DNA from 2 places in the Enterococcus sp. AMC1623 genome. Region 1 is predicted to be linked to the other one. Evidence: riboswitches for the same ligand, from Rfam matches in the RefSeq annotation. Region 1 holds a riboswitch; the other holds the start of a gene.
The links. Region 1 has a riboswitch for thiamine pyrophosphate ahead of thiT (energy-coupled thiamine transporter ThiT). Riboswitches for the same ligand answer to the same signal wherever they lie in the genome.

Region 1 (16,705 bases):
CAGCTGCTATCAATGTTTCCCAACGTTTTTCTAAATCGTTCGCGTATTTGATCGAGGCATCGTCAAGTAATTGATCATAGGCTGGGTTTGAGTAGTTACGGTCATTGCCAGAATATAGGGTCTTTAATGTTGAAATTGGATCTTTATAATCTGGTGTCCAATAAATCAAGAATAAATCGTAATCGCTGTCTCGTCCTAAGTTCAAGGCTGTTTCAGTTGGTAAAGCTTTTAATTCGACAGTTAAACCAGGGAATGTTTCTTGGAGACTATATTGAATACTTTCTCCCATTTTTTTGTAACCACCGTCATCCGTAACCATTAATTCAAGTGTGATGTCATCGCCTAATTCGGCTTTGGCTTCTTCCCAATACTTCAAGGCTTCGTCTTTGTTGTATTCCATCAAATCGCCCGCTTCTTCACGGAAATCAACACCGGTGGTTGGATTGCTAACAAATCCTTCTGTTACTGCACCATACAGAGGTTTTGAACCATCTGCCATGACATTGTTCACTAAGGTTTCTTTGTCGATACCTAACGCAAGCGCTTTACGTAAATTAATATTTTTAAGTGGGGTATCTTTGCCTCCGCGAACTTGATTCATGCGGATATAGTTCATCGTTGCAGTTGGATAGGAATGGAAGTCTTCATTGTTTAAATTTTGTTTTGCCAACTCACCTGTTAAGGTAGCGACATCTAATTGACCATCATTGAATAAATTCAAAGCAGTTGAAGCTTCTTTGATGACATCATAATGGATATTTTCGGCTTTGACATTGGCTTTGTCCCAATACTTGTCGTTCTTCACTAAATCCCAACTTGTTTCAGATTGTTTCCAGTTTTCGACGATGAAGGGTCCGTTATAAACCACACTTTCACTATCTTTCCCATAATTATCTCCAAATTCTTTTAATGCTGTTTGATTTTGTGGGAAGAATGTTGGAAAAGTGAGCAATGACGTAAAATAAGGTTTGGCTTCACTTAAATGAACTTCCAAAGTTTGGTCGTCCAAAGCTTTTACCCCTAGTTCATCCACTTCTTTTTCACCTACTGAAATCGCTGCCGCATTTTCAACCGTATCAATTAATAAAAAGCTATAAATCAAAGCATTTTTTGGATCAATCATTTTTTTCCAAGCAGCTTCAAAGTCATATGCAGTTACTGGTTCATCATTACTCCAAACAGCATCGTCTCGTAAAGTAATCGTATAAGTTTTACCATCTTCAGAAATTTCAGGCAATTCTTTCGCTACGGCAGGAATGACGTCATCATTTTCATCTAACGCGTATAAACCTTCAAAAGCTGCTGTGTGAGTAATTGCATCTGGAAAATCTAACATATTAGAGGTATCTAACGTTGTTAATTCTGATGCAGACATCAAATTAATTGGTGTTGCTTCTTCTTCTTTTGGTGCGCCTGTTGAACATCCTACTAGTGCGAAAGCAGCAAGGGCACCTAACCAAATTCCCTTTTTATTCATTTTATTCCTCCTAGTTACGGTCGACTAACATCCAGACAACTACTGCGGGTTCATCGCCGTCATTATAATTGATGTGACCTTCGCCTTTTTCAATTAATTGCGCATCACCTGGTTTGCCAAGTAAATCTTGTCCATCCTCCAAGATTGTATGTGCCGTGCCAGAGATGACGTACGAATATTCATCTTGGTCGTGGCGAGCAAAACCTTCTGCTGGACTTTTTTCACCGGGTTGTAGCGTAATTAAGCCCATCGTGACACGCTCATTGGGTTGGTTCTTTTGGTCAAAAAAGATAGTCATCTTTTCAGCCAGAGTTGGTTTAATAATCATAGCAGCGCTCCTCTCTTTATTACACCTAATAATACTTGAAACCGTTACAATGTCAATCGTTCAAAAGTTTTTAACGGATTAAAAGAGAAAAAAATTGCATTAAGGTTTTCAATACCTAAAAACTATGCTATGCTTTTGCTGTAGTTAAAATTAAATAGAATCTACTCGCAAAGGGGAGTCCATTTGGGCTGAGATTGAGTTTACTCTAAACCCTCCGTACCTGTTTCGATCATTCGAGCGTAGGAATTGTGACGAGTTGAAGTGTACATTAGATATATCATCCACTTCTCCTTTGTGAATTGTAAAGATTCTGAAGGAGGAGTTTTTTTATGCGTTCATCAACAACAAAAATTTGGGTGGAAGGAACTATTTTGGCCGCTTTAGCGATGGTCTTATCATTTATTCCTTTAGACATTGGTTCAAGTTTTTCTATTTCACTCGGACAAATTCCCATTGCCGTTTATGCGTTGCGACGTGGTCCTAAAGCCGGTTTATTAGCAGCGTTCATTTGGGGGATTTTGCACTTCCCAGCTGCCAAAGTTTACTTTTTAAGTGTCATTCAAGTCTTAATCGAATACCCTATTGCCTTTACTTTTGCTGGTTTAACAGGTCTTGCAGCAACTAAATTACAAAAAGCAATTGCTGCGGGAGATACGATAACTGCTCGCAAACAAATTGTTTCAGGAGTCTTTATCGGAGCTTTGGCACGATACTTCTGGCATTTTGTAGCTGGTTGGGTCTTTTGGGGAATGTATGCGTTATGGGGCATGAGTCCAGTCGTCTTTTCTTTAGTAATGAATGGCATTAGTGGCTTGGCAACGGCGCTTGTGACGACAATTGTTTTATTGGTGCTTTATCGCATGAATCCAACGATTTTCGTTCCTAAAGATACCTTGAGATAAGGAGTAGTTGATGGATTTTGTAACAATTGCCCGCGATGCTGCTCAGAGAAGCTGGGAAAATAGCTTGGCACACCCGTTTATTCAGGAATTACATCAAGGAACATTATCGGAAAGTTGTTTTCGTTATTATTTATTACAAGATCGCTATTATTTGGAATCGTTACAATCCGTTTACCTAGCTATTGGTCAACAAACAGAACTTCCACAAATAAAAATGATGATGGAACAAGGTGCGAAGCGTTTAGTAGCGGGCGAAATAAGTATTCGCGAAACTTTTTTTGAACGATTGCAGATTACGGAACAAGAAGTTCAACAAACGCCGCTTGCAACGGTCCCAAAACGTTATGTTGCACATATGCATCAGCAATTACAGCACTCTGTTTCTGTTGCTTTTGCAAGTTTATTACCTTGTGCTTGGTTGTATCAAGAAATTGGTTTAGCGTTGTCTTCGGGGTCACCACACCCAGTGTATCAGCGTTGGATTGAAACCTGTATTACACCAGAAAGTATGGCAATTGTTGCTCAAGAAAAAGAATTATTGAATCAGTTATATCAAAAAGCAACAGCAAGCGAACGCCATCAGATGATAGAAGCATTTGTGACAAGTGTCAAAATGGAAGAAGCTTTTTGGGATATGGCGTATTATTTCAATAGATAAAGGAGTCCATTATGGGAAACCAAAAATTACAGAAATTAACGTATCTAGCAATGATGATTGCGTTAGATGTTGTGTTATCACCACTGTTTCGAATTGAAGGTATGGCACCTATGTCGAGTGTGATGAATGTCTTAGCAGGTGTATTATTAGGACCGCTTTATGGGACAATCATGGCATTTGTCTGTGGTGTGATTCGGATAACTTTATTAGGAATTCCCCCGTTGGCTCTTACTGGGGCAGTATTCGGTGCTTTTTTTGCAGGGCTGGGTTATCGTTTGTATCCTTCTGTCGTTTCTTCGATGGTTGGAGAAATTATTGGTACAGGAATCATTGGTTCATTATTGTCTTATCCTGTAATGGTTTGGTTCACAGGTAGTAGCAGTGATTTTTATTGGTTGATGTATACCCCTCGTTTTATCGGTGCAGCTTGTATTGGTTCAGTGATTGCCTTTCTCATTTGGCAAAAAGCCAAAACGATTGCAGTGATTCAAAAAATTCAACGATTATACAAAGGAGTCTCGATATGACAAATTGGCAAGCAATACTCGCACACTATTTACCTTTGAAAAAAGCGCCCTTGGTTCATTGTATTACGAATGAAATTACCAATGAACTACTAGCAAATGGTTTATTGTTTGTTGGTGCCAAACCGATTATGGCAGAAGACATTCGGGAATTTCCAGATTTATTTAAAAGCACAGATGGCGTATTATTAAATATGGGAAGAATGTCAGTTGCCCGTGAAGAAGCACTCGTGGAAGCCAGCAAATTAGCCAACAAATCAGCCAAAAAAGCAGTGGTTGATATCGTTGGGGCGGCAGCGACGCCTTTACGCTTTGATTTAGCACATCGACTAGCTAAACAACAACCAAGTGTGTTAAAAGGCAATATTTCAGAGTTGCGCGCATTTTGTGGCTTAACTTCTGCTGGCCGAGGTGTTGATGGCAGCGCGTTTGATCAAGAAGACACAGCAATTACCGAATTAATCCAAGCCTTGCAACAGCAAGACCCAGAGATTACGTATTTAGCAACAGGTAAAAAAGATATCGTTGTTAAAGGGGAGCAAGTGTGGTTATTAGAAAATGGCGTCCCAGAGTTGGATTGCTTTACTGGAACAGGGGATTTAGTCGGTGCGCTAATTACGGCATTTTTAGGTGCGGGCTATGAGGCAGTAGAAGCAACTATTTTAGGTGTTAGTTATTTGAACTGTTGTGGTGAACGAGCGAAAGAAAAATTAGTACCAACAGTTGGCTTAGCGGATTTTCGTCATGAAACATTGAATCAATTGTCCTTATTATCACAAGATATTACTTGGAGCCAACAAGTGAAGGGGAGAAAACGATGAAGGAATTAGCTTTATATTTAGTGACACAACGTTATGGCAATACCGAAGAGTTTCTACAAATCATTGAAGAGGCGTGTCAAAATGGCGTAACTTTAGTGCAGCTACGTGAAAAAAAACTCTCTACACGTGAATTTTATGAATTAGCGCAACAAGTCAAGGCGATTACCGATCGTTATAGTGTACCTCTGATAATTAATGACCGCGTGGATATTTGTTTAGCTGTTGATGCGGCTGGTGTGCATATTGGTGATGATGAACTACCTGTAGCAATTACTCGTCAACTCATTGGCAATAAGTGGTTAGGAGTCTCAGCTAAAACGATTGACCGTGCGCAAGAAGCGCAACAAGAAGGGGCAGACTATTTGGGAGTAGGTGCAATTTTTCCAACAAAAACCAAAGATACGCCCTTAACTTCGCTGGCAACATTACAAGAAATTACCGAGGCAATTACCATCCCAGTAGTAGCTATTGGAGGAATTACTGAAGATCGATTGTCAAGCTTTAATGGACTTAACATTGCTGGTGTAGCAGTAGTTAGCGAAATTATGAAGGCTGAATCTGTTGCGGAAAAAGTTCAAAACATGCGTAAAAAAATTCAAGAATGGGAGGGGAAATAAATGGAAAATAGCACACCGCAAGTAGTAACGATTGCCGGTTCAGATTCCGGTGGTGGTGCAGGTATTCAAGCTGATTTAAAAACTTTTCAAGCGCGACAAGTTTTTGGTATGAGCATTGTCATTGCGTTAACCGCTCAAAATACATTGGGGGTACAAGAAAGTTACCCCATCCCCTGTGAATTCATTGATGCGCAGTTTGCTTCTTTAGCTGCTGATTTTGCCATTAAAGCGTCGAAAACAGGTATGTTAGCCGACAGCGAGCATGTTGCCGCAGTTATTAAAAATTTGAAAACATATGATTTTGGTCCATTAGTTGTCGATCCGGTGATGATTGCTAAAGGAGGACATCCTTTATTAACAGAAGATGCGATTCAATTAATTAAAGAAGAACTATTACCACTAGCAACCATTGTCACACCAAATTTACCTGAAGCCGAAGTTTTAGTCGGTTATGCGATTGAAACAGAAGCCGATATGCAACGTGCCGCTCGTGATTTACAACAACTGGGTGTACAACATGTTGTGATGAAAGGTGGACACAAAGAAGGTATTGAGTCTGCTGACTACGTTCTTTTGGCAGATCAAACTAGTTTCTGGTTACGTACGCCACGAATTGCTACCAAAAATACCCATGGTACAGGCGATACTTTCTCTTCTTGTATTGTTGCTGAATTAGCAAAAGGAGCAACCGTCAAAGAAGCGATTATTACTGCCAAAAAATTCATTCAAGGAGCTATTCAAGAAGGGATTTTTGTTGGTCATGGTCATGGTCCAACCAATCATTGGGCACAATTGAGCGAAGATGTTCGAGTAGAAGAAAACGCGAATGAGACATATTAAATGTCTCGCTCGCGTTTTTTTTTTTCGACAATTGTTATGGTAAATAATCGGTATCATCTGTTGCAGGATAGCCTTTTTCAAGTATTCATTCATTACATAGATAGCGATTATTTATTCCCAATTATCCGTTTGTTCAATAATACATCTTGTCTTGTTGTAAGACTGAATGACTCATCGATGTAGCAGCGAATGGTTCAAGCGAAAATCTTTTTTTGAGATCAATAATTCTAGTACTGTTTTTATGAGGTTCCTCTTTATAAAAAAATAGACTACGACAGCTGTCACAGTCTACTTGGATAATTTAAAAATGAGTGCTTGATAATGAAGCAAAGGCGAGATGGTCTTCATCAATATCTAATTGCCAAACATTAGTTGTTAAATGATACGATAAATGACCAATTAATGCGTCGTCTTTAAAGGGTGGTGTTGCTATCCGAAAACGGGTATCTTCAACCACAAAAATAGGAATCTGGAAGGTATCTTCTGTTTTAATGGCTTGCGTAAATGAAAAAACTAGACCTTCTCGCATAAATTCACGTAAAGATTTCACTAAGTCGACATTTAATTTTTCAATTGGTTGTGGTTTTCTGAAGAGACCACGTTTTTGATTCATAATTTCAAAAACAATTTGCGTCAATTTATTTGCTAGAATTCGATAAAATTCATCTAAATAACGATAATATGTGCGTGCAATATTATCTTTTAAATCAAAATAGACAAAGTTATTTTGTAATTTGTAAAAAAATGGTGAATGTAAATGGGTCTTCATATGTCCGAAATAAAGCAATTCGGAAATTTCTAATGGTGTCAGTTCTTTCAACATTGCTAAATCGGTAAAATCAATCCATTTGGTTTCTTCTACTAAGCGCATCTTTTCAATTGTTCGAAAATAATTATCTACGGCTTCGTTCCCCCGAATCACTTTCATGGCTGTGTGTGATTCGTAATCTCCTAAATCACTTGATGGATTTAAGAGTAATAAATTCTTGGGTTGGTGAACAATCCCTTGATGAAAATCTTGTATGGTAATTCCTTGCGTTAATACCGCATTACTAATTGTATCAATATGTACGTAAACCAAATTCGTCATGTCCAACCTCCCCCATTGTGTTGTTAAGCCATAGCTATATTCTACAATAAAGGGTTTAAAAAAGCTTGTTTCTTTTCCTTTAAAAATTGATTACAAAATGGAGCGTTTTGCAAAAAATCTTTTATGATTTTTATCCAACAAAAGTTCTGTGATATGATGGGAAGAGAAAATGAATGGAGCGAATCGCGATGAAAAAAAAATCAAAAATAAAAAATTTGTTCATTAATTTGCTGATTGTCTTATTAATTCTGCTAGGATTAGCACTAATTTTCAATAACAAAATAAAAAATGTCCTCATCGAAAAAAAGAGTGGCGACTATACTATTTCGCAGGTTTCACGTGAAAAAATCGTAGCAAATGAAGCAAAGGAAACTAGCTTTGATTTTGAAGCGGTTGAAGCAGTAAGTACAGAAAAAGTGTTACAAGCGCAATTGCAGCAAACGGATTTACCCGTTATTGCGGGCGTGGCGATTCCCAGTGTAGGCATTAATTTACCGATCTTTAAGGGATTAGACAATGAAAGTTTATGGTATGGGGCAGGAACCTTCCATCCCGATCAAACGCTAGGAACTGGAAATTATGCTTTAGCTAGTCATCGCTTGGAAGAATCCGATTTATTATTTTCTCATTTGGATCAAGTAGCAGTCGGTGATGTCGTTTATTTAACGGATTTAGAAAATATTTATACGTATCAAGTGACTGTTTCGACGCGTATCGATCCTACTCAAGTAGAGGTAATTGAAGATGTGCCTGATAAAAAACTGGTTACACTGATTACTTGTGGTGAGGCAAGTGCTGTGACACGTTGGATGGTGCAAGGCGAATTGACTGAAGTCACCGCAGTAGAACAAGGAAGTGAAGCGATGCTCGCTGCCTTTCAAATGGAGAAAAAAGCCTATTGATTTTAGGAGGAAGAGAGAATGCATAGCGAAAAATTATTTTTATCTGATTTGAAGCAATCGACAACCTTTTCGACAAGTCAATTAGCTATCCCTTTTTATACCTCTCATTCTGTAGCGAGGGAAGCATTTTTAAAACAAGCCAAAAAAAATCAAGCGTGGCAATTAATTGGTTCAGAACATCTTTTTTTAGCAATAGAATTTGATAGCAAACAAGCGATTTTGCGTAATTTATTGTATGTGCCAATAGAAAAATTTTCTTGGAAAAAAAGTTTAGTATTAATTGAAACTTTTTTACGTCAGCGCTTTGTGGAAGAATTTGTTGTTCCGTTGCAATTGGGTGAAATGATGACGCAATGGTTGTGCGCAAATGGCTATGAACAAACAGCGCAAGGCTTAAAAAAAGTTTTTACTTATCGCACCGCTTTAGTCTTAGGTGGGGGTGGCGCACGAGGATCTTACCAAATTGGTGTGTGGCAAGCGTTAAAAAGTGTAGGAATACCGATAGATTTAATTACAGGAACATCCGTTGGTGCATTGAATGGGGCCTTAGTTTTGATGGATGATGTCGAAGTAGCACGTGAATTGTGGCTAACTATTAGTACAGACAAAGTGTTAGCTTTTCCTGAAGCGTGTGCGACGAATCAAACATTTAAAGAACTGATTCAACAAGTTAGTTCCTTAGCAACCACTGCTTTAAAGGAAAATGGTGCCAGCTCACAGCCTTTACAAGATTTATTGATGCAAACGTTTGATGAAGAAAAAATGCAGCAAAGCCAAATCCCATTATTTGTCTGTACGACACGTTTTCCGTCCCTACAAGAAGTTGTTCATCACTATGATATAACAAATGGATTAGAGGAATTAAAATGGTTAACGGCCTCAGCTTCTTTTTATCCAGGCATGGTCCCGATGGAAATCGATCAAGAACAATACGTTGATGGCGGTTATCGTAATAATTTACCGATAGATGTTGCTTTAGCTCATGGCGCAACAGAATGTATTTGTGTGGACATTAAAGGTCCAGGAATTGCCAAAAAACTGACGATTCCAGAAGAAGTAGCGGTAGTCAATTATTGTTCGCCATGGTCATTGGGCAATCTTTTGGTCTTTGATAGCAATCGTTCGGAAAGCAATTATCGTTTAGGATACTTGGAAACGATGAAAGCTTTCGAACAATTTAACGGTTATTGGTATACCTTTACGTTAGCTACGGCGTGGAAAAAAGAATGGCGAGCATTTTTGCGTTATTTACAAAATGAACCACTGTATTTAACTTTAATGAAACGCCCGGATTTTTGGAAAAAAGTGAGTAAACTTTACCATCATAAAGCTCCCGTTGAACAAGGCGGTCTGATTTTAGTAGAGCTAGCTGGGCGCTTTTTTGGCTTAGAAGCCACGCATGTTTATACTAAAGAACTATTTTTAGAAAAAATGCAACAGACATTCAATCAGGAACGGCTAGTAATTGGGACTTTATCCATTACTGAATGGGTAGCGACGTATCATACACAGCGTTTTGTATTATCTGAAAAAAATCAACTGTCCCATTTATATCAAATCATCAAAGAAAACAAAGCAGTTCCTCAACAAATTGCTTCATTGGCACCTGTGATGTTAGTGACAGCAAAGTTTTTAGTGTATTTGTTAGAGACAACAGAATTTGTACACGATCCAACAAATACGTTACAATAAAAGAAATGAACCTAGAAAAGAGGCATGTGAAATGGCAAGTGAGTTTTCCTATGAAATCGTTGAAGAAATCGCCGTGTTGTCAGAAAATCCAAAAGGTTGGCGAAAAGAACTAAATTTGGTGAGCTGGAATGGACGAGCACCAAAATTTGATTTGCGTGATTGGAGCCCCGGTCATGAAAAAATGGGTAAAGGGGTTACGTTATCCAACGAAGAATTTGCGGCATTGAAACAAACCCTAACATCAATGTAAAGGAGTTTTTTGGCAATGAAAAGTATGACAGGCTTTGGAAAAGCACGGTGTGAGTCAGAACATTATCAAATTGAAGTAGAGATAAAAAGTGTGAATCATCGTTTTTTAGATATTCAATTACGCAATCCGCGTCAATTAAATATCTATGAACAAGCAATTCGTCAAACGATTAAAGAAACCTTACAACGTGGACGAGTAGAAGTTTATATCACGTTAAAAGAAAAAGGTGACAGCCATAAAGAAGTGGCTATCCATTGGGACTTAATGGAAGAATTAGTCACAAATATGCAAACAGAAGCGCACGCACGTTTTGATACAGACTTGCCTGCAAAATCCATTTTAAAACGTTTAATTAATCATCAAGAATTTATCGATATTCAAGAAAAGCAAACAGAAGACCAAGATTTAGAAGTTTCAGTACTGGCTGCGATTAAAGAAGCTGCAGAAGCCAACAATGCTAGTCGTGAAGTGGAAGGTGCTGGAATTCAAAAAATCTTAGCAGAAAATAGCCACGCATTGCAACAAAAAATTGTGGAATTATCGGCATTCGTTGACGTATACGAAGCAGATTATAAAGAGAAATTTGAGAAGAAATTAACGGATTGGTTGGGTGCCACAATTGATCAAGACCGTTTGTTGACCGAAATGGCTATCTTATTGGAGCGTGGCGATATTCATGAAGAATTAGACCGAATGACGATTCATCTAGCATCAATGGCAACCATGCTTCAATCAGACAAACCAGTGGGTCGTGAATTAGATTTTCTGATTCAAGAGATGAATCGGGAAGTCAATACCATTGGTTCGAAATCAAGTCCAATTGTTATTAAAAATGCAGTCGTTCAAATGAAAACAATTATTGAAAAAATTCGCGAGCAAGTGCAAAATGTGGAGTAAGGGAATAGTCAAATCACTCGATTATACGGGCATTTAAGTAGTTTTTTAATAAAATTCTCGTTATAATAAAGTAATTCTTGAAAGTTGTTGAAAAAAAGTGCAAAATAGACGTTAAGCAAATCGAACAGTGAAAGGACGTCAATATGACAGAGCGAGGATTATTAATCGTATTATCTGGACCTTCCGGCGTTGGTAAGGGAACAGTACGTAAAGCAATATTTGATAGTGAAGATAACGATTTTCAATATTCTATTTCAATGACAACACGTAAAAAACGTATCGGAGAAGTAGAGGGTGTGGATTATTATTTCCGCAGTCATGAAGAATTTGAAGAACTAATTGCTGCTGGTGAAATGCTAGAGTATGCAGAATATGTAGGAAATTATTATGGTACGCCATTGTCTTATGTGCAAAAAACACTAGACGAAGGAAAAGACGTTTTCTTAGAAATCGAAGTACAAGGTGCCTTACAAGTAAAAGAGAAAGTGCCAGATGGAGTGTTTATTTTCTTAACACCACCAGATTTAACAGAATTACGTTCAAGAATTACTGGACGTGGGACTGACTCAATCGAAGTTATTGATGAACGTATGCGGATTGCTCGTGAGGAAATTGAAATGATGGCCTTGTATGATTATGCCGTAGTCAATGATGAAGTTCCTTTAGCCGTACAACGAATTAAAGATATCATTTCAAGCGAACACTTCCGCGTAGAACGCGTAATTGGAAAATATAGAAAAATGTTAGAGGAGTTGTAGAAATAATGATGTTAAAACCATCAATCGATTCATTGTTGGATCGTGTGAATTCAAAATATTCATTAGTTATTTTAGCTAGTAAACGTGCGCATGAATTAGACGCTGGCGCACAAGCGACCTTAGATAATTTTGACTCAGTAAAAAGCGTGGGTCAAGCATTAGAAGAAATCGAAGCTGAGACAGTTATCAGTGATCCACATCCAGAAGTAAAACGCGCACGTTTGAAAATGGAAGCAGAAGAACGTCGTGCTCAAAAAGAACAAGAACAAAAAGAATTAGAAGCACGTATTCGCCAAGAACAAAAATTATAATGAGTGTGGGGTCTGGAAAAGAAATATTCCAGACTCCTTTTGGTTGTAAAAGTTAAATTTTTTTTGCTTTACAGACAAAACTTGTCAAGTTTAGTAAAATGTAGGAAACCATGAAGGGAGGACGAGGTCATTGCTAGCAGAAATCATTGTCGATGTACCGACAATGCAGACAGATCAACCCTTTACTTATTTTGTACCAGATAAACTAGCAGAAGTCATTGAAGTTGGCATGCGCGTCGAGGTACCATTTGGTAATTCGGATCGTCATATTCAAGGGTTTGTGACTGGGTTATTAGATACAGAAGCGGAAACCACCTTAAAACCGATTATTCGTACCTTGGATTTAGCTCCAGTGTTAAATCAGGAATTACTGCAATTAGCTGATTATATGAAAGAAACCACTTTTGCATTTAAAATTACCTGTTTTCAAACGATGCTACCTAGTGTTATGAAAGCAGAATATCAAAAAAATTTCGTGTTAATCGACCGAAATCATCCGATTCATACGTATTTTTCAGAGAGTGAATCACTCGCTTGGCAAGAAGTAGAATCACTCGGCTTATTAAATCAATTCAAAAAATTACGTGCCGAAAATGTTGTTGAGCTTCAGTACGTTGTAAAAAATAAAAATAAAGTAAAAACCATTCGTTATGTGAAAAGTTTGATTAATCCCGACCGACTTTCAAGCGTGATAGAGACCATCAAAAAAACAGCGAAACGTCAAAAACAGCTAGTCGAATTATTGGTAGAGCATCCAACCCAACCCATTTCGTTTTATAAAGAACAGGGACTGACAACTTCGATTTTAAATCAAGGAGTTGATAATGGTTGGTTAGTCTTCGAAGAGGTCGAAGCTTATCGAGATCCTTACAAGCATCGCACATTCGAACAGACCCATTCGTTGGCTTTAAATAATGAGCAACAACAAGCCGTAGAGACGATTTTATCTTCAGCCACGCAGGAGAAGTCTGATGTTTTCCTATTAGAAGGAATCACTGGAAGTGGGAAGACAGAAGTTTATTTGCAAACTATAGCTTCTTTATTAGCTCAAGGTAAAACGGCGATGATGCTGGTGCCAGAAATTGCGTTGACGCCTCAAATGGTTGAACGTTTTAAGAGTCGTTTTGGCGAAGCTGTAGCAGTCTTACACAGTGGCTTATCTTATGGTGAGAAATACGATGAATGGCGTAAAATCGAACGAAAAGAAGCGCAAGTAGTGGTTGGAGCACGTTCAGCTATCTTTGCCCCTTTGGAAAATATCGGTGTGATTATTATTGATGAAGAACATGAAGCTTCCTATAAGCAAGAGGAAGCTCCGCGGTATCATGCGCGTGATTTAGCCATTTGGCGTGGGAAATACCATCACTGTCCGGTAATCTTAGGTAGCGCCACCCCTTCTTTGGAATCACGTGCTCGGGCACAAAAAAAGGTCTATCACCTGTTACATTTGAGTCAACGAGCAAATCCAAATGCGACATTGCCAAGCGTGCAAGTAGTGGATTTAAAAGATGAATTTGTGCAAAAAAATACCAGTACGTTTTCTCGAATTTTACAAGAGAAAATTACCGATCGTTTAGCAAAAAAAGAACAAATTGTCTTGTTATTAAATCGTCGAGGATATTCTTCTTTTGTTATGTGTCGTGATTGTGGGTATGTTCTGCCTTGTCCGAACTGTGATATTTCTTTAACTTTACATATGGATACGAAAACGATGCGCTGCCATTATTGCGGACATGAAGAAGCGATTCCACATCGTTGCCCGGATTGTGGTGGTAATAAGATTCGCTACTATGGTACGGGAACACAAAAAGTTGAAGAAGAATTGCAAGCTCTTTTTCCAGAAGCACGTATCGTCCGGATGGATGTTGATACGACTCGTCGCAAAGGTGCTCATGAGAAGATACTACAAACGTTTGGAGAACAAAAGGCAGATATCTTGCTAGGAACACAGATGATTGCCAAAGGGCTCGATTTTCCTAATATTACATTGGTGGGTGTGTTAAATGCGGATACAGCATTGAATTTACCTGATTTTCGTTCGAGTGAGCGAACCTTTCAATTGTTAACGCAAGTGAGTGGTCGTGCTGGTCGTGCCGAAAAAGCAGGAGAAGTCATCATTCAGACCTTCAATCCTGACCATCATGCCATTGTATTGGCGCAAGCCCAAGATTACGAACAATTCTATCAAAAAGAAATGCAAATGCGTCATCAAAGCGGGTATCCACCGTATTATTTTACAGTGAAAATTTCTTGTAGCCATCCTGAAGAACAAGTGGTTGCCAAAAAAATGTTTCAAATTGCGCAACAGGTTAGACAAACATTGAGTCCGCAAAGTATTTTATTAGGCCCCATTCCTAGTGGTGTGGCACGAGTGAAAAATCGTTACCATTACCAACTTATTATCAAATATAAAAGAGAACCCTTGCTGCAAGGCTTGTTGCGTGAAATTTTGGAAGAAAGCCAAAAAGATCAGCGTAAAAATCTTTATGTATCAATTGACAATGAACCACTTAATTTTATTTAAACTAAAGGAGAAATTATGCGATATCCTATTATTATTAACCCTGATGAAAAGCTCCGCCAGCCATGCGAACCGATTACGGTGGTGACGGATGAATTAGTGCAGTTACTAGAAGATATGTATGAAACAATGTTAGCACATGATGGTATTGGGATTGCTGCCCCACAAATTGGTAAAAATATTCAAGTAGCCGTAGTGGAAGTTGAAGAGGGTGAGTTATTTGAACTAATTAATCCAGAAATCGTCGAAGCAAAAGGCAGCGATATCGATGTTGAAGGTTGTTTAAGCATTCCGCATATGTATGGAACGGTGGAACGTGCTGAAGAAGTTACTGTCCGTTATTATGACCGTGAAGGAATTGAAATGGAAGTTCAAGCGTTTGGCTATTTAGCGCGTGCGTTTCAACATGAAATTGACCATTTGAACGGTAAATTATTTATTGATACGATGATTGATCGAATTCCCGAAGAAGAATTAGAAGCTTATGTAGAGGAGCATGACCATGACTAAAATTGTATTTATGGGTACCCCCCAATTTTCAGTACCAATCTTAGAAGGACTTGTGGAGCATGGCTATGAAGTGGTAGCAGTAGTTACCCAACCAGATCGCCCTGTTGGACGTAAAAAAATCATTACGCCCACACCTATAAAAGAAGCAGCTGTCCGTTTAGCTATTCCGGTTTTACAACCTGAGAAAATTTCAGGTTCACCCGAAATGGAAAAAATTGATGAATTACAACCAGATTTGATTGTTACGGCAGCCTTTGGTCAATTTTTACCAGAACGTTTATTACAAATTCCAACTCATGGCGCAATTAATGTCCATGCGTCATTACTGCCTAAATATCGTGGAGGTGCACCTGTGCATTACTCGATTATGAATGGTGAAAAAGAAACTGGCGTAACGATTATGGAAATGATTAAAAAAATGGATGCAGGTGGCATTTATTCTCAAGCTAGTCTACCAATCACTCATCAAGATGACGTAGGAATGATGTTTGATAAATTGAGTTTATTGGGAAAAGAGTTGTTATTAGAGACCTTACCAAAAATTTTGGATGGAACGTTAAAACCAATTCCGCAAGATGAAGAACAAGTGACATTTTCACCTAATATTACTCGTGAGCAAGAAGCTGTTGATTGGCATAAAACTGCCACAGAAATTGACTGTCAAGTTCGTGGTATGCGTCCATGGCCCATTGCGTTTACAATGTATGAAGACCAACGCTGGAAATTATGGTCAGTTACCCCTTTGGATGAAACAACCGAGGCTGAACCTGGAACAATTATCCATCGTAGTAAAAAAGAGCTTTGGATTGCTTGTGGTAAGCAGACAGTATTAGCGATTAATGAGTTACAACCAGCTGGCAAAGGCAAACAACTTATTAGTGCTTTTTTAAATGGTAGTGGGCAACAAGTCGCAGTTGGGCAACAGGTGAAGTAACATGAAAAACAATGTCAAAAAGACCGTCCGTTTTGTCGCGCTAGATGCATTAGAGCGTGTACAAAAAGGGGGCGCTTATTCAAATTTATTATTGCGTGAGAGTATTAATAGAGGTCAATTAAATGAAAAAGATAGTCGTTTACTCACTGAATTAGTATATGGCACAGTTAGTCGTCAATTATTACTTTCATTTTATCTACAACCGTTTATTGCTAAAGCGAAAAAAGTGGATGATTGGGTGAAATTATTATTACAGCTTTCTTTATATCAATTACTTTATTTAGACAAAGTTCCCAGTCATGCTGTTTTAAACGAAGCAGTTGAAATTGCAAAAGTGCGCGGGAACATTGGAATTGGGAAATTTGTAAATGGCGTCTTACGCAATGTGCAACGTCAAGGAATACCTGAATTAACCACGATTAAAGACCCAATCGATCGTTTAGCGACAGAAATTAGTATGCCTAAATGGTTAGTTGAAAAATTAGTGAAAGAAATTGGCGAAGAAAGTACTCGTCAGTTAGGCTTATCTCTATTTGAAGCCAGTCATGTGAGTTGTCGGGTGGACACTCGCAAAATGACGCGTCAAGAAGCGGTTCAAGTATTAATTGAAGAAGGTATCGAGGCAAAAGTCAGCAGTGTTTCACCGTATGGCATCATTGCAGAAAAAGGCTTT
Region 2 (16,705 bases), 230 kb from region 1:
CAAACCTATTTGCATACTTTCGAATTTATTTACATCGATCAAAAGGGGTTCCCTCCATTTCATTTAATGGCTACAAAACAGACGAACAAATCTTGATAAAATACGCTAGAACTAGAGAATTCGCAAATTCTCTAATTCTCAGCCTATTTTTTAAAATCTTGTTTTACTGTCTAATCTAATGGAGCATCAACTGGTGAGTTTTCTTTATCAGCAGGTTTTACTTCTGCTCCGCTTTGTGCGTTTTTCTCAGCTTCACGAGCGTTTTGTTGCTCCGCAAATTTTGTTAACGCATCAACTGTGATTAAATCATCATCTTCATCATCCATGTCGCGTAATTCGATTTCTTGTTCTTCGATATCTAATACACGCATGTCTAAACCAAGTGATTGTAATTCTTTTACTAATACGCGGAATGATTCCGGTACACCTGGTTTTGGAATTGGTTCACCTTTAACGATAGCTTCGTATGTTTTCACACGACCAACAACGTCATCTGATTTGTATGTCAAGATTTCTTGTAAGGTATACGCTGCACCATAAGCTTCCAGCGCCCAAACTTCCATCTCTCCGAAACGTTGTCCACCAAATTGTGCTTTACCACCAAGAGGTTGTTGTGTAACCAATGAGTAAGGTCCAATTGAACGAGCATGAAGTTTATCATCAACCATGTGCGCAAGTTTAATCATGTACATAACTCCGACAGAGATACGTCCATCAAATGGTTCACCAGTACGTCCATCGTATAAAACAGTTTTCGCATCGCGTGCCATGCCTGCTTCACGAACTGTTTCCCATACGTCATCATCTGATGCACCATCAAATACTGGAGTTGCTACATGGATACCTAACTGACGAGCAGCCATTCCTAAATGTAATTCCAATACTTGTCCGATGTTCATACGAGATGGTACCCCTAAAGGATTCAACATGATATCAACTGGAGTTCCGTCTGGTAAGAATGGCATGTCTTCTTCCGGCATAATGCGAGAGACAACCCCTTTGTTACCATGACGTCCTGCCATTTTATCTCCTTCGTGAATTTTACGTTTTTGAACGATATAAACACGAACTAACATGTTCACACCTGGAGATAATTCATCGCCTGCTTCACGTGTAAAGATTTTAACATCGTGAACAATACCGCCTCCGCCGTGAGGAACACGTAGAGAAGTATCACGTACTTCACGCGCTTTCTCACCGAAGATTGCGTGTAATAGTCGTTCTTCAGCAGATAATTCAGTTACCCCTTTAGGAGTGACTTTACCTACTAATAAGTCGCCATCTTGCACTTCAGCACCGATACGGATAATACCCATTTCGTCTAAGTCTTTTAATGCGTCTTCCCCAACGTTAGGAATTTCGCGTGTAATTTCTTCAGGTCCTAATTTTGTATCACGAGCTTCTGATTCGTATTCTTCAATATGAACAGAAGTATAGACATCGTCTTTTACTAGACGACGACTCATGATAACGGCATCCTCGTAGTTGTAACCTTCCCATGTCATGAAAGCAACTAAGACGTTTTGACCCAATGCCATTTCGCCACTTTCCATAGATGGTCCGTCAGCTAAAATATCGCCTGCATCAACCTTTTCGCCTAAAGAAACTAATGGACGTTGGTTGTAGCTTGTTCCAGAGTTAGAACGACGGAATTTTGTTACTGTATATGTGTCCAATGCTCCGTTGTCACGGCGAACGCGTACTTCTGACGCATCTACGTATTCAACGACACCATCATGTTTACATAATAACGCCGCACCTGAGTCATGTGCTGATTTGTATTCCATACCAGTTCCTACCCAAGGAGCTTGAGGATTAATCAACGGCACTGCTTGACGCTGCATGTTGGCACCCATCAAGGCACGGTTGGAGTCATCGTTTTCCAAGAAAGGAATACATGCTGTCGCTACCGCAACTACTTGTTTTGGAGATACGTCCATGTAATCAACTTTATCAATTGATACTTCCAAGTTTTCACTTGTGGCACGCGCCATAACGACATCATTTTTGAATGAACCATCATCATTTAATGGGCTGTTTGCTTGGGCTACTACATAGTGGTCCTCGATATCAGCTGTTAAATAATCAATGTGTTCGGTTACTTTACTTGTTTCGCGATCAACACGACGGTAAGGTGTTTCAATAAATCCGTATTTATTTACTTTCGCATAAGAAGCCAAGCTGTTAATCAAACCGATATTAGGTCCCTCAGGCGTTTCAATCGGACACATACGACCATAGTGAGAATAGTGAACGTCTCGAACTTCATAGCCGGCACGGTCACGAGTCAAACCACCAGGCCCTAAGGCTGATAGACGACGTTTATGCGTTAACTCACCTAATGGATTTGTTTGGTCCATGAACTGTGATAACTGAGAAGAACCAAAGAATTCTTTGATACTTGCAACGACTGGACGGATATTAATTAATTGTTGTGGTGTTAATGTTTCGGTATCTTGAATAGACATACGTTCACGTACAACACGTTCCATACGTGCTAAACCGATACGAAATTGGTTTTGTAATAACTCACCAACAGAACGGATACGACGGTTACCTAAGTGGTCGATATCATCAACATTGCCGATACCTTCCATTAAGTTAAAGAAATAACTCATTGAAGCAATGATATCTGCTGGACGAACCGTACGTACTTCTGTATCAGGATAGGCATTACCAATCACATTTACTTCACGTTCTGGATCTTTTGGAGCAAATACTTTAATAACTTGAACGGTCATTGGGTCTGTTACAACACCGTCTTCTGATGGATAATAAGTCACAGAATTTAATCCATTATCTAGGTAAGCACCTAATGTATTATCCATTACTTGATGTGTTAACACTGTACCTTTTTCAACAATGATTTCACCTGTTTCAGGATCAACCAATGTTTCAGCTAATGTTTGATTTAATAAACGAGTTTTTAAATCTAATTTTTTGTTCACTTTGTAACGACCAACTGCTGCTAAATCGTAGCGGCGTGGATCAAAGAAACGAGCATTTAATAAGTTACGAGAACTATCTGCTGTTTTTGGCTCGCCTGGGCGAAGACGCTCATAAATATCTTTTAAGCCTTCTTCTGTACGAGAATCACTTGCGTTTTTGTGCAAGTCTTTTTCAATTGTGTTACGTAATGAATCACTGTCACCAAAAATTTCAAAAATAGTATCGTCAGAACCAAATCCTAAAGCACGAACCAATACTGTCAATGGAATTTTACGGGTGCGGTCAATACGTACGTAAGAAATATCTTTGGCATCTGTTTCCATTTCTAACCATGCACCACGGTTAGGAATAACAGTTGAACCAAAACCTTCTTTTCCGTTTTTGTCTACTTTTCCGTGGAAATAGACACCAGGTGAACGTACTAATTGTGAAACAATAACACGTTCTGCTCCATTGATAATGAATGTTCCTTGTTCTGTCATTAATGGGAAATCGCCAAAGAATACTTCTTGCGCTTTGATTTCGCCAGTTTCGCGGTTTGTCAAACGCAATGTCACGTGTAATGGTGCAGAATAGTTTGCATCATGTGCGCGTGCTTCTTCTACCGTATACTTCGGTGTTTTCAACTCATAATCTACAAATTCCAAGGACAGGTTTCCATTAAAGTCATCGATTGGCAAGATGTCTTCAAACATTTCTCTTAGTCCTTCATCTAAGAACCATTGGTAAGAATCTGTTTGAATTTCAATCAAATTCGGTAATTCCAATACTTCACTGATACGTGCGAAACTTCTACGTTCGCGGTGCTTTCCGTATTTTACTACGTGTCCAGCCAAGTTCTTCACCCCTCTAAAAAGTCTTTCAAAATACCTATCCAATAATTACATTTATGTTACAAATATTAAAAATGTGTAACATCGAACATTTTTTGCGGCTTTTAAGCAAAAAAAAACCAAAAATAGATCTGCTTCTTTTTTTGAAGTTCTATTTTTGTTTCCCTATTACCAAGCCGAAACGGACAATATTTCGTTCCTGCTCATTTCTTTTCAGATAGTTTTTGCAACTACTTATTATACACACTCTGCAAATTCTCGTCAAGGTCTAACACTTGAAATTTACATTCAGTTTTCAAAATTGACTTTCGGAAAAAAATCACTGTATAGTTACTTAGGAATTATAATAGTAGGAAGTGAATTATGGAAAACAAAACAATCACGTTACACACACGCAATAAACTAATCAATTTAAACTCACAAGTACTTAAATATCGTTTACTAATCGCCTATAGTCTGTTGTTAATTTTAATTGGTATTTGCAGCGAAACTCCTCAAGATTTATGGACTGGTACCGTCCGTATTTTTACGTCACCCAGTAACTTATTAACGGATTATTTTGCAGTAGGAAACTTTGGGAGTGCTTTTTTTAATAGTGGCATTTTAACGTTAGCGAGCGTGCTTTTAGTAAGATCCCGCGGAGTAACCGTGAGCGGTCCTTTAATCGCCGCCTTTTTTACTGTTTCGGGATTTTCTTTTTTCGGTAAAAATTTATATAATTCGTTGCCGATTATTATCGGCGTCTATTTATATGCTAAAACGGTCCGCAAACCGTATTCACAATTTTTATTGGTTGCATTATTTGGCAGTTCTTCTTCTCCAGTTATTAGTTATTTAACATTTGGTACCGGATTACCACTGCCTTTTGGTATTTTATTAGGTTATACTGTGGGAATTTTAGTCGGTTTCTTACTACCGCCGTTAGCTTCGCAGTTTTTACAGTTCCACCAAGGTTTCTCTTTATATAATGTCGGATTTACTTCCGGAATTGTCGCCATGTTTGTGACGAGCGCTTTTCGTTTATTCGGTGGGGATATTGCTATTCCAAATTTATTATCCACGGAATATCACGGCAAATCCGCTATCTTTTTGTTTCTCTTATTCACGTTACTTTTTGTTTTAGGTTATTTATTAAATCATCGTTCCTTTAAAGGAATGCGTGCTATTTTTGCTTCATCCGGAAAATTAGTTACTGACTTTGTCGTGATTGCAGAGATTGGTGCTACACTAATCAATATGGCATTAATGGGTTTTTTAATGCTTGGTTTTATTTTTGTTATGGGCGGCGAGCTTTCAGGTCCTTTAATTGGAGGAATTTTAACCGCAGTTGGTTTTAGCGCCTTTGGGAATCATTGGCGCAATAGTCTTCCAATTTTAATTGGAGTTGTCTTAGCTTCCAAATTGTCGCCAGAGTTTTCACGTGAAACATTTGCCGTGTTATTGACTGCCATTTTCGGAACAAGCTTAGCGCCAATCAGTGGGTATTATGGCGCTATCTACGGTATTCTAGCAGGCTTTTTCCATATGACCCTTGTTTCAAATGTCGCCTATTTACACGGTGGTCTAAATTTATATAATAATGGATTTTCTTGTGGTTTTGTTGCCGCTTTTATGGTACCGTTGTTGGATACAATAACCCAAGTAAAGAGAGGAAAAAAACATGCTGGAAAAAGAAAAATCTAGACGAATCGTTGATGAATTATTAATGTATTTCTTTTCTCATGATATTAAACAATTATCGATTGAATTGGATTTTCCAAAAGAAGGATTTCATGCAAAAATTCAAGGTCACTGCGAGGAACTTCCTGAAGATATTTATGACTTTTTAGAAATGCTCAATACTCCTCGTGATTTAAATTTAGAAAATTATTATGATGAGCTTTTAGGCGGTTCACAATCCCATCATGAAGAGGAAGATTATTACTTGCTGGGTTCTATGATTGATAAAGCAGATATTATCTATACAGATCATTTACTAACCATTCAAATTTTCCGCAAACATTTTAATAGCTAATATTAGGAGAGGAGAGGCTTCTTGATGAATACAAAACAAAAAGTGCTGGCACTATTACGCAAAAATGGCGCTGTATTTTCAGGTGAAAAATTAGCGCAAGAAATTGGTGTTTCACGAACAGCCATTTGGAAAGCCGTGCGAGAATTGGAAAAAATGGGCTACCAAATTGAACGTCATGCGAACGGTTATCAATATTTACCTTCTGATGTTTTAGAGGCAGATAGTATCGCAACCAACGATTTACGAGCAGAAAATATTGTCTTGATGGACGCTACGGAATCCACGATGAAAGATGCGAAGTTAGGGGCAATGAATCAACAGACTACCCCAGCTTTATTCCTTGCTGAAACACAGACTGGTGGACATGGTCGTTTTGGTCGTCCATTCTTTTGTCCACGTGGGCAAATCTATATGAGTTTGTTATTAAATCCCAACCAATCATTTGAAGAATTACCTCAGTATACGTTATTGGCGGCGGTTGCTGTTTCGTTAGCAATTGATGAGGTCACTGGTCGCAAAACCGATATTAAATGGGTCAACGACATTTATCTGGATGGCAAAAAAATATGTGGCATTTTATCAGAAGCAACCAGCGACTTTGAGACTGGACGTATTTCTCACGTCGTTTTAGGAATGGGCATTAATTTCTCTATACCTCCAGAAACATTCCCAGATGGTTTAGAAAAAAAAGCCAGCTCTCTCTTTCCAGACGGCACTGCAGTCGTTTCTAGAAATCAATTAATCAAATTAATTTGGCAAAATTTCTTTGAATTACTTGAAGGATTGCCTGACAATAGTTATCTCAAAGTGTATCGTGAAAAATCCTTTGTTTTAAATAAAACAGTAACCTTTGTCCAACAAGGAACCACATACAGCGGCGTCGCTAAAGCGATCTCTGATACAGGTGAATTATTGGTGTTGACTTCAGAAGGCATGAAAGTTCTATCCTCTGGTGAGATTAGTCTCCAATCGATCAATTAATATAATAAAAAACTCGAACGAATTCACTAATAGTAAAATTCGTTCGAGTTTTTTCATGCAGAAATTTATTAGTCCCATGTTTCTAGCGTTTGCGCCATTTCCCAAAAAGCATATTCCATCTGACTGCTAATGACAAACGCAGCTAACATTTGCTCTTGCTCGTCTGATGAGCTTTCGTTATATAGTTGGTCCAATAAGTTACGTTCTACTTGAATCGCTTCTTTAGATTCTTCGCCTGCATACGTTTCAATCCAACGTTGATACAAAGCATGTGGCGATCCTTTTTCAATTAAACGTGTCCCGATTTCTTGATACAACCACGCACATGGCAGCATGCCTGCTACAGCAACATTGGGGGTGCCTTCAATTAATTGACGATACATATGGGAAACGTAATGATACGCCGTTGGTGCAATCGCTGTATTCTGAATTTCGTCTTCCGTAATTCCTAATTCTTCAAAAAAATTTTTACGAATGGCCACTTCACCTAACGCTAAATGTTCCGCATTTGTTGCCATTAATGCTTTGATTTCTGATCTATCCGATTGTTCTCCAATCAATTGATACAATTTGCCAAAATGCTCTAAATAATACCGATCTTGAATCAAATAATAACGAAAAATTTCTGGTGCTAACGTCCCTTCATGTAATTGTTGAATAAATGGATGCTGAAAGCTACCTTCCCAATAACGATTGGCTTTTTCTCTTGCTAATGCTGTAAACATCTTGTATTCCTCCTAAAATTTTATAAAAACAACAATATATTCCCAATAAAAAACAAACCACTTAACCACAAGGCACCATTTAATGAAGAAATATAGTGCTGTTGATGTGTTCGAACGCCGGTTTCATCATAGCCATGCGAATACATTGCTTCGGTATAATGGTCCCGCCAAGCAAAAGCTAGAAAAATTGTTTTGATATAAAACATGGGTGACCAAAAATAAAGTCTTTTCCCCTTGAGTAAACTTGCTTCTTGAATGGCACGCACTTCATTTTTAATCGCAGGCAACGAATGCACGACGACTAATAAACCATAAATAAAGTTCGGTGCGACACCTTTTTGTTCTAAAACCAACAATAATTCTTCTAAATCTACACCGACAGCAAAGGATAAGCCCAATGCTGCAAACGCATAAGTTCGTGTCAGCAACAAAATCGCGTCTTCACTCCCACTCCCATTTAACATGACGGACCAATAAGTAGAAAATGCTGGAATCAAAGGAAGCAACACCAAGAGAATGACACTCGCCCACTTCCTCTGAAACAAGAAAAACAACACAGCTAAGCCTATCAGAAAAATATTCAAGGAAACGCTCCTCGTAAATGAAATCTCCAGAGTTAAAATGAGAATAAAGAGACTCATGTTTAAGGCATTGGTTTTTTTCATGAACATTCACCTACTTGTAACGCTTGCTTTTCCAACACAATGTGATGGTGACTAATACCAGCTAATGGCGCTAAACGATGTGTCACAATTAAGAAATCCTGTTGGTTCGCTTGTTCTTGAATCCATTCTACAAAATATCTACACGCTTTTTGATCTAAACCAGCAAAGGGTTCATCTAACAAAAGAAACTCTAAATCCAGACTGAGCATACTAATTAATTGCACAATTTTCTTTTGCCCTTCACTTAAATGAAACAAGCTTTGCGTACCATCAATCTTAAAATAAGCTAATGCTTCTTGTTGTTTTGCACGGATTTCTGGGTTTTGGTTCTTACTAAACAACAATTCTTCTTGAACGGTTAACGTTACAAATTGTTTAGCAGCATCTTGGACAACTAATGACATGGTTTGATAAAGTTGGCGTTTTTTTCTTAACTTTTTGCCATTCAAAAACATTTTACCTCGGTATTTTTCTAGTTGAGACATGGCTTTTAACAAGGAAGTTTTGCCAGCCCCATTTGCTCCTGTTAATGTGGTAATCCCTTTGTTTAATTGCCAACTTGTCTCAAGCAACAATTGCTTATTTCGTTGGATTTGTACCTTTTGTAAATCGAAAAATGGCGGTCGCTTATCTTTTGATGGATGCAAATAAAAACAAGTGGTTGCATCTAGTTTATCAAGTGAACATGTATGCAGTTTTCCCTTGGTCAATTCCACGACTTGATCGACCACCTCTTGATACCCTAACCAGTCATGATCGCTTAAAATGATGGTTTTCCCTTGATTGCGTAGTTGTTTTAGCTTTTGAATCAAACGCAAGCGTGATTCAGAGTCGATACTAGCAAAAGGTTCATCTAAGATTAAAATTGGTGCATCAATGGCTAAAATAACGGTCAAAGCTGCTCGTTGTCTCTCGCCACCAGATAACTGATTGATTTCCCTATCAGCCAAATATGCGGTCTCGCCTAGTGCTAACGCGTGGTTCATTCGGCGATTTATTTCAGAAACGGCCAGACCTAAGTTTTCTAACGCAAAAATAATTTCTTTACGTAGTGTTCGCATAGTAAATTGTTGACTAGGATTTTGAAAGACCATCCCCACTGTTTGCGCTTTTTCTTTCATCGAAGCAGTTGCTAAATTTTTACCATCTAATAAAATCTTGCCCGTATAAGAAAGTTGAGCAAAACCCGCAATGAGCCGAAATAAGGTTGATTTACCGCTCCCACTATCTCCTGTCACCAAAATAAATTGCTGTTTTGGAAAAACAAACGACAAACGATTAAAAATGATGTGCTTTTGTTGCTGAAAAGTGACATCTTTTAATTCAATCATGAAACAGATACCCTAGCGTCTTGAATTTTTTGATAGATTTTCATAATTTGTGTAACTAGAATGACACCGAAAAAGACGACCGAAATAAAGCGAACGGCAAATAGTGCTGCTACCATGCCTAAACCGTATGTGCCATAACCAAACTTGAAGAATTCATAGATAAAGCTTAAGACAGTGGTACCAATCGCTCCATAAAATAAAGCAACTTTATCGTAACGTTGATATTTTGTCACCATGAACCCTAATTCCGTACCAAAACCTTGAATCAAACCAGATAATAAAACACCTGGGCCAAAATACGAACCGTACAGCATTTCAGCTAACGCCGCTAATAGCTCTCCTAAAGTAGCACTGCCTTTTCTTGGCACTAACATTCCTGCCACCGGTGCAGCCATTGTCCATAAGCCAAATAGAATTTCATTGGCAAACGGGCTGAGTCCTAGCGGTGTGAGCGCAGCATTTAACAGCGAATACAATACGCCTGCCCCCATAAATACCCCACCAAATAAAAACGCTAAAAATGCGAGTAAAACCACTTGTTGCAATGACCATTTTTGCATAAAAAAACTCCTTTCATTCCAAAAATAGAAGCAAAAGGAGTTCTGTCTGTAGACAGATTATGGCAAATAAAAACCTGACTAAATAAACTTAGTCAGGCACTCATCACAATAATAAACACATTTCCCTGCGCCAGTATTAACTGTTTCAGGTTCAATGGGTATAATCTCAGCTTGACAGCACCCCAAATGTTTCTATATTTAATTTTTTAAAAGTATAACATACCTTTATTTAGACGTCCACTTTAAAAAAGTAAACTCAATAATAATGCTAATGCATAGCTTGCATTAAACAATACCATATTTTGAATCGCATAGCCAAAGCTTTTAGGTTGTGGCAAGGTTTCTTGGAACGCTATCAAATTACGGCGCACTTTTGGTAAACTCACAAAAACGATTAAAATCGGCCAACGGAATACCCAGAATAAAAAGCCTACTAAAATTGTAGCATAACAAGCATACATCATGATTTGAAATAACTGTACGCCCTTTTCACGACCAATGTAATAAACCAATGTATAGCGGTCATTCTCGATGTCTGTTTCTAAATCGCGTAAGTTATTCGCCAACATAATATTGGCAATCGTAAATACTAAAGGTAAGGATGCCACAAAAATTGCTAAAATCCCCCAAAATTGACCACTTAATGAAAAACTATTATTTTTAAAACTAATATCTAGATAAAAGACACGTTGATTGACGGTATTCAAATAAACTGTCATCGCAAATAAACCTAAGCCCATTGTTAAGCCACTCGCAAGTTCACCTAATGGCATACGTGAAACAGGAATCGGACCAAATGTATAGAAAATTCCAACTAGGCAAACCATCCCGCCCATGATTAAAAAGAGCCAGCCAGTCATCATGCTTAATAATAGCCCAATAATCGCTGAAATTCCTAACATAATTAAAATCATTTTACGAACCAACGCAGGTGAGATTCGTTCACGACCAATCACATTTTGCTCATATTTATAAGTATCTGAATGTGCCTTTTTAAAGTCCATATAATTGTTAATCGCTGTAGTAGTCATATCAAAAGTTAACATTCCGATGAAAAACAACACCGTATAAAACCCATGAAATTCGTTAAAATGTGCTAATGAATACAGCACGCCGATAAGAAATGGGAAAAGACTCGCAACTTTTGTACGGATCTCAACAACTTCTAAAAAATTCTTCAGTGACATTTTTTCCTCCTAGATTGCTATTTAAGTTCGCTGCGGTCACCCATCGTATAGCCAGAATCTTTATCTAACTTAAAAGTGTCCTTAATGTCATCAGTCACGTATACTCTGCCTTCTTTGGTTACAAAAATAGCATCCGTGCCTTTTGGTGTATTTTGTTCAATATATTCCAGTCCTGCTTTAACGCCTTTGTCAAAAATAACTGTCGTCAATCCATCGCCATCAATAGATTTTTCTGTGATAACAGTTGCACTGGCAATATCATTATCATAGGGATAGCCCGTCTTGGAATCAAAAATATGATGGTATTTTTCGCCATCTACTTCTAAATAGCGTTCATAAATCCCCGAAGTAACAACCGTTTTGTTGCTTTCTTTAATGGAGCCTAAAATCGTGCCACGTGCGTTATTAGGATCTTGAATACCAACATTCCAATCCTCATTTTCTCCACGCCAACTGTGACCAACTACTAAAATATTTCCACCTAAATCAACAATTGCAGATGTCACGCCATTTTCTTTTAAGACGTCGGCTGCTTCATCAGCAATGTATCCTTTGGCAATAGCACCTAAATCGATAATCATGCCTTTTTCTTCTAAATACACAGATTTATCGGCATCATTAAAAGTAACCTTATGATAATCAATATGTTTTAATGCTTCGTCAATTTCTGATTGCTCAGGTTTTCGGGCATCATCAAAGCCAATTCGCCATAATTGTGTAATCGCTCCAATGGCCATATTGTAGCCACCATTTGATTCCACACTATATTCATACGCATGTTTTAACAAGTCGTAAATATCATCTGACACAGTGACAGGGGCAATTCCTGCTTGTTCATTGATTGCATCGATTTCTGAACCAGCTTGATTAATGGTAATCTTATCTCCTAATTCTGCGATACGCTCAAATGCAGGTGCTAACGCCTCTTCTTTTCCTTCATCGTAAACACGAATGCGGACATATGTCCCTAACAAAAATTCTTCTTTCGCATAAGGTTTTTCACGTAAGCCTTTTGCAACGGAAACAGAAGATTCGGTGGTGGCATTTTCTTTGGTGGTGTTCCTACAAGCAGCAACACTTACAACTGTAAGGAGTGCTACTAAGAGTAGACCTAACTTTTTCTTCATGTCGTTCCTCTTTCTATTTATTGTCTTGTTTATCATAGCTTTTTTTTGCCTAATTGAAAAGTTTTTTTCGCAAAAGAAAAGGCTGGAACAAAAATTCCCAGCCTCTTTCCTAAAATATAGATTGTTTCTTTATTGTTCTACAAAGTTATCCACTTCAATTGTTGCTGTGTCGCCTTTTTCTGCAGCGTTGATTAATTGCTCTGCATAAAGAACAAATGTGTGATGACTATGTGTTGCACCAGATACTACTTCAACATCTCCTGGTGTACCATCTTCATTAGCCATTTGTGCAACTAAAGCTTCGTTGAATTTAGGAATAAATTCTTCTGGTGATACACCAGCTTTTGATTTCATCATTTCATTGTATTCTTTGTTTTCAACTTTTGATTCGCCAGCTTCGTTCACGTTATCGTATTTAGATTCAACAATTTTACCGTCTTTTACGTCAATTGAGAATACAACACGATAGTCATTGCTGTAATTTTTTTCTTCTAATGTGTACGTGCCATCTTTTAGTTCTGCACCATTGTCAATTTCAATTGTTGCTGTATCGCCAGCTTGAGCGGCTTGAACTAATTGTTGTGCATAGTTTTGGAATGAATGAGAGCTATGTGTTGCTCCAGTCACTACGTCTATGCCATCAGCGCTTTGAGCTGCTAAGAATTCTTCATTTAATTTAGGAATATACTCTTCTGGTGACATGCCAGCTTTGTCTTGCATATTTTTGTTGTAATCAGCGTCTTCAACTTTTGATTTGCCTTCTTCGTTTACATTGTCATAGTTAGATTCAACAATTTTGCCATCTTTTACTTCCATAGAGAAAACAACACGGTATCCATTGTTATAGTTCTTTTCTTCTAAGTTATACGTACCATCTTGTAAAACAACTCCAGGTTCTGCTGCACTTGATTCTGTCGCTGTTGAAGAAGTTGTTGTTGATGATTCTACTACTTCTGAAGAAGCGGCTGAACTACTTGCGCCACTTTCGCCATTGTTATCTGGTGAACATGCTCCTAACACCAATGCTGAGAAAGCAAATACTGTCATCCCTACCATAAATTTTCTTGTTTTCATCTTGTTCCCACCTTTTTCTTTCTAAAAAAATTATTCACAAAGAAGTTTGTGATTCATCTAACATTTTAAAGGTTTTTTGAAATAAGTCAACTATATTGTCAAAAAAAGAAATAAAAAGTATTGATTTTTTTAACTTTCACAGGCTTCTTGGTTTTTTAATTTTTTTTGTGAAATTTTTAAAAAAGTTTAGACAAACGAGTAATTTCGCTTAATTGCAATATCAAATGCATAAAAAATTTTAAAAACCTTTATAGACAGCGAATTACTCAATAATCCAGTATTACCAATGCTTTGAAGCCATTGACGGCAGGGAGTGTTTCATCCCTTACCATTTTTCAGGTGAGTTGTTGGTGGTTCTGACCCAAGAGGATAGGTTAGCTGAGTCAAGAGAAGGAGCAAAGCGGCTCTTGACTCAGCTAATCTATTCTCTTATCCTATAGAACCAACAAAACACCTTAAGCTGCTTGTAAATCGGCCAGTTCTTCCTGAAGGCGTTCTGCAGGTGTTGTATAGCCCATTATTTTTCTTGGTTTGTGGTTGATCGTATCGGTTACTTCCAGTAAATACGAATAGGACAATGGACGCAGAGTGACTCCCTTTGGGATAAATTCTCGGAGCATGCGGTTATGCCTTTCGTTCGTTCCTTTCTCCCAAGAAGCATACGCATGAGTAAAGAAAACCTGAACGTCTTCAGCAATGCTTTCGATAAGAGACAGACTTGAAAACTCAGAGCCGTTATCAGTTGTGAGTGACTTGAACTGTTCTAGCCCCTGTTTTTTCATCAAGTCAAGCACGCCTTTTTGAACCAGCGCTGCGCCTTTTCCCCAAACTTTCTTAGTGAGGCAGTAGCGTGTTTTCCGTTCAACCATAGTGATGATGACAGGCTCATTTTTTGTTTTCTTACCTAATACTAAATCAACTTCCCAATGCCCAAATTCTTCCCTCGAGAGTACTTCTGGAGAGCGTTCTTCGATACTGCGTCCCAAGTGTTTAGCGTTATGACCTTTAGGTTCAGAAACGGTTGTTTTTCGTGGCCGCATCCTAGTCTTCATAGGCAAATCGATATTACGGATTGGAAGTACGGCAGCATTTATCAAAGCGTAAACGGTCTTCGTGCATGGTACGCGTTCGTCAGGGTGCAACTTTCTATAAGAGTGTACAAAAGTATCCACACTATAAATCCGCAACCCCTTCTTGGGTGCTAGATTTTCAGGTAAGGCAGCAAGGAAAGCCGCAGAATATTTATTATGATCCCGCGCATGCGAGTTCTCACGATTTTCTTTATAAACCCGTGCGCCTGAGGCGGCAATATACTGCTCGTAATAATTGCGCTTATAGTCAAGCTGGCGCGTTCTACCGCGTTTCAACTCACGAGAAACAGTGGGTTGGCTGACCCCTAATTCTCGCGCCATTTCAGCTTGTTTATAGGTGCCGCTTTTCGCCATCTGTTCCAGCATTCCGCGTTGGATGTCAGTAAGTTGTTTGAAGGTGCGCTTTTCTGTGATACAATTATTTTTGGTCATGTAGATACCCCTTATACTTTTGGTTTGGTTGCTAACAAGTATATCGTATCTACATGATTTTTTCGTTTATTTCCTTATGCATTTCATTTTACAATTTACCAACGAGTAATTTCTCGTTATAATGTAATAGATTGTGTAATTATTACCATTATATTTTTACTATTAAAGGAGAGATTTTCAATGACAAAGAAAAATATTGTCGTTGTCGGTGCTGGATACTCTGGTGTATCTGCAACTAAGTTTTTAGCTAAAAAGCTTAAAAAAGATAGCGATGTCACTATCACGTTAATCGACCGCCACTCTTATCATACGATGATGACTGAGCTCCACGAAGTTGCTGGAGGACGTGTAGAACCAGATGCCATTCAATACGACTTACAACGCTTATTTGCCCGTAAGAAAAATGTACAATTGGTCACAGATACGGTGACATCAATTGACAAAGAGAACAAAGTCGTAACAACAAAATTAGGTTCATACCCATTTGACTATTTGGTTTTAGGAATGGGTGGCGAGCCAAATGACTTTGGTACTCCTGGCGTTAAAGAAAATGGCTTTACATTATGGTCATTTGAAGATGCCGTTCGCATTCGTGAACACATTTTATCAACTGTTGCCAAAGCTGCCTTAGAACCTGATGTAGCCGTTCGTAAAGCTATGCTAACATTCGTTGTCTGCGGTTCTGGGTTTACTGGGATTGAAATGATTGGTGAATTAATCGACTGGAAAGATCGTCTAGCGAAAGATTACAAATTAGATCCAAGCGAAATTACTTTAAAAGTTGTTGAAGCAATGCCAACTATTTTAAATATGTTAGGTCGTAATGACGCTGCTAAAGCAGAACGTTACTTAAAAGCCAAAAACGTTGAGTTAGTTTTAAACGCACCAATCGTTGAAGTTGCACCAGACTACATTAAATTAAAAGATGGTTCAACTATTCCAACACATACGTTAATTTGGACAGCTGGGGTTAAAGCAACTTCTGATGCAGCAGACTTTGGGTTGGAAAAAGCTCGTGGAAATCGTCTAGTTGCTAATGAATACATGGAAGCAAAAGGTTACGAAGATAAGAATATCTACGTTATCGGTGACTTAGTATTCTACGAAGAATTTCCAAATACACCAACACCACAAATCGTTCAAGCAGCCGAACAAACTGGTCACACAGCTGCAAGCAATATTGTTGCAGCAATTAAAGGTGGCGAAAAACATAAGTTTAAAGGAAACTATCAAGGATTTATGGTTTCTGTCGGTGCTAAATGGGGTGTGGCAAACTTATTCAATAAAATTCATTTAAGTGGTTTCTTAGCCATTATCATGAAACATATCGTAAACTTGAAATACTTCTTTGATATTCGTTCTGGTTACTATATGTTCCAATATATGATGCATGAATTCTTCCATATTAAAGATGACCGCAACGTAGCACGTGGACATACTTCTCGTTACGGAAATGTCTTATGGAGTGTACCACTACGTATTTTCTACGGTTTAGTTTGGTTACTAGAAGCCTTCAAGAAAATTGTGGGTGAAGGTGAATGGCTCAAACCAAGTACCTGGTTTGGCGAAGGTTCATGGTTCCAAGGTGACAGTGTCTTCCCTTGGACATGGGATTATCAAGCAGCAACGGATGCTGCAAGTTCAGCAAGTGCTGATGTTGCCAGTGCTGCAAGTGGTGCAACCGATGCGGGTGCTGGTGCAGTAGAAACAGTCGCTCACTTTGGTTTAAGTTATGG

Region 2: linked by a shared signal. The riboswitch ahead of AC4BC7_RS11295 (ECF transporter S component) and the one ahead of thiT (energy-coupled thiamine transporter ThiT) in region 1 are both predicted to bind thiamine pyrophosphate.

The regions. Positions count from the first base shown of each region.
Region 1 covers NZ_CM177096.1:2,570,221-2,586,925, forward strand. Annotated here, with positions in the region: gene AC4BC7_RS12365 (peptide ABC transporter substrate-binding protein) at 1-1,477, opposite strand, end outside; gene AC4BC7_RS12370 (cupin domain-containing protein) at 1,488-1,805, opposite strand; TPP riboswitch at 1,967-2,068, shown strand; gene thiT (energy-coupled thiamine transporter ThiT) at 2,135-2,707, shown strand; gene tenA (thiaminase II) at 2,718-3,365, shown strand; gene thiW (energy coupling factor transporter S component ThiW) at 3,419-3,892, shown strand; gene thiM (hydroxyethylthiazole kinase) at 3,889-4,710, shown strand; gene thiE (thiamine phosphate synthase) at 4,707-5,327, shown strand; gene thiD (bifunctional hydroxymethylpyrimidine kinase/phosphomethylpyrimidine kinase) at 5,328-6,167, shown strand; gene AC4BC7_RS12405 (hypothetical protein) at 6,469-7,257, opposite strand; gene AC4BC7_RS12410 (class A sortase) at 7,446-8,159, shown strand; gene AC4BC7_RS12415 (patatin-like phospholipase family protein) at 8,178-9,851, shown strand; gene AC4BC7_RS12420 (YdbC family protein) at 9,883-10,101, shown strand; gene AC4BC7_RS12425 (YicC/YloC family endoribonuclease) at 10,117-10,998, shown strand; gene gmk (guanylate kinase) at 11,142-11,756, shown strand; gene rpoZ (DNA-directed RNA polymerase subunit omega) at 11,762-12,067, shown strand; gene priA (primosomal protein N') at 12,231-14,591, shown strand; gene def (peptide deformylase) at 14,607-15,098, shown strand; gene fmt (methionyl-tRNA formyltransferase) at 15,091-16,032, shown strand; gene rsmB (16S rRNA (cytosine(967)-C(5))-methyltransferase RsmB) at 16,034-16,705, shown strand, end outside.
Region 2 covers NZ_CM177096.1:2,344,459-2,361,163, forward strand. Annotated here, with positions in the region: gene rpoC (DNA-directed RNA polymerase subunit beta') at 1-42, opposite strand, end outside; gene rpoB (DNA-directed RNA polymerase subunit beta) at 171-3,785, opposite strand; gene AC4BC7_RS11265 (DUF1576 domain-containing protein) at 4,146-5,465, shown strand; gene AC4BC7_RS11270 (hypothetical protein) at 5,443-5,796, shown strand; gene AC4BC7_RS11275 (biotin--[acetyl-CoA-carboxylase] ligase) at 5,821-6,777, shown strand; gene tenA (thiaminase II) at 6,846-7,502, opposite strand; gene AC4BC7_RS11285 (cobalt ABC transporter permease) at 7,523-8,173, opposite strand; gene AC4BC7_RS11290 (ABC transporter ATP-binding protein) at 8,164-9,498, opposite strand; gene AC4BC7_RS11295 (ECF transporter S component) at 9,495-10,058, opposite strand; TPP riboswitch at 10,164-10,253, opposite strand; gene menA (1,4-dihydroxy-2-naphthoate polyprenyltransferase) at 10,301-11,245, opposite strand; gene AC4BC7_RS11305 (FAD:protein FMN transferase) at 11,263-12,372, opposite strand; gene pplA (extracellular electron transfer flavoprotein PplA) at 12,502-13,446, opposite strand; gene AC4BC7_RS11315 (IS30 family transposase) at 13,902-14,969, opposite strand; gene AC4BC7_RS11320 (NAD(P)/FAD-dependent oxidoreductase) at 15,150-16,705, shown strand, end outside.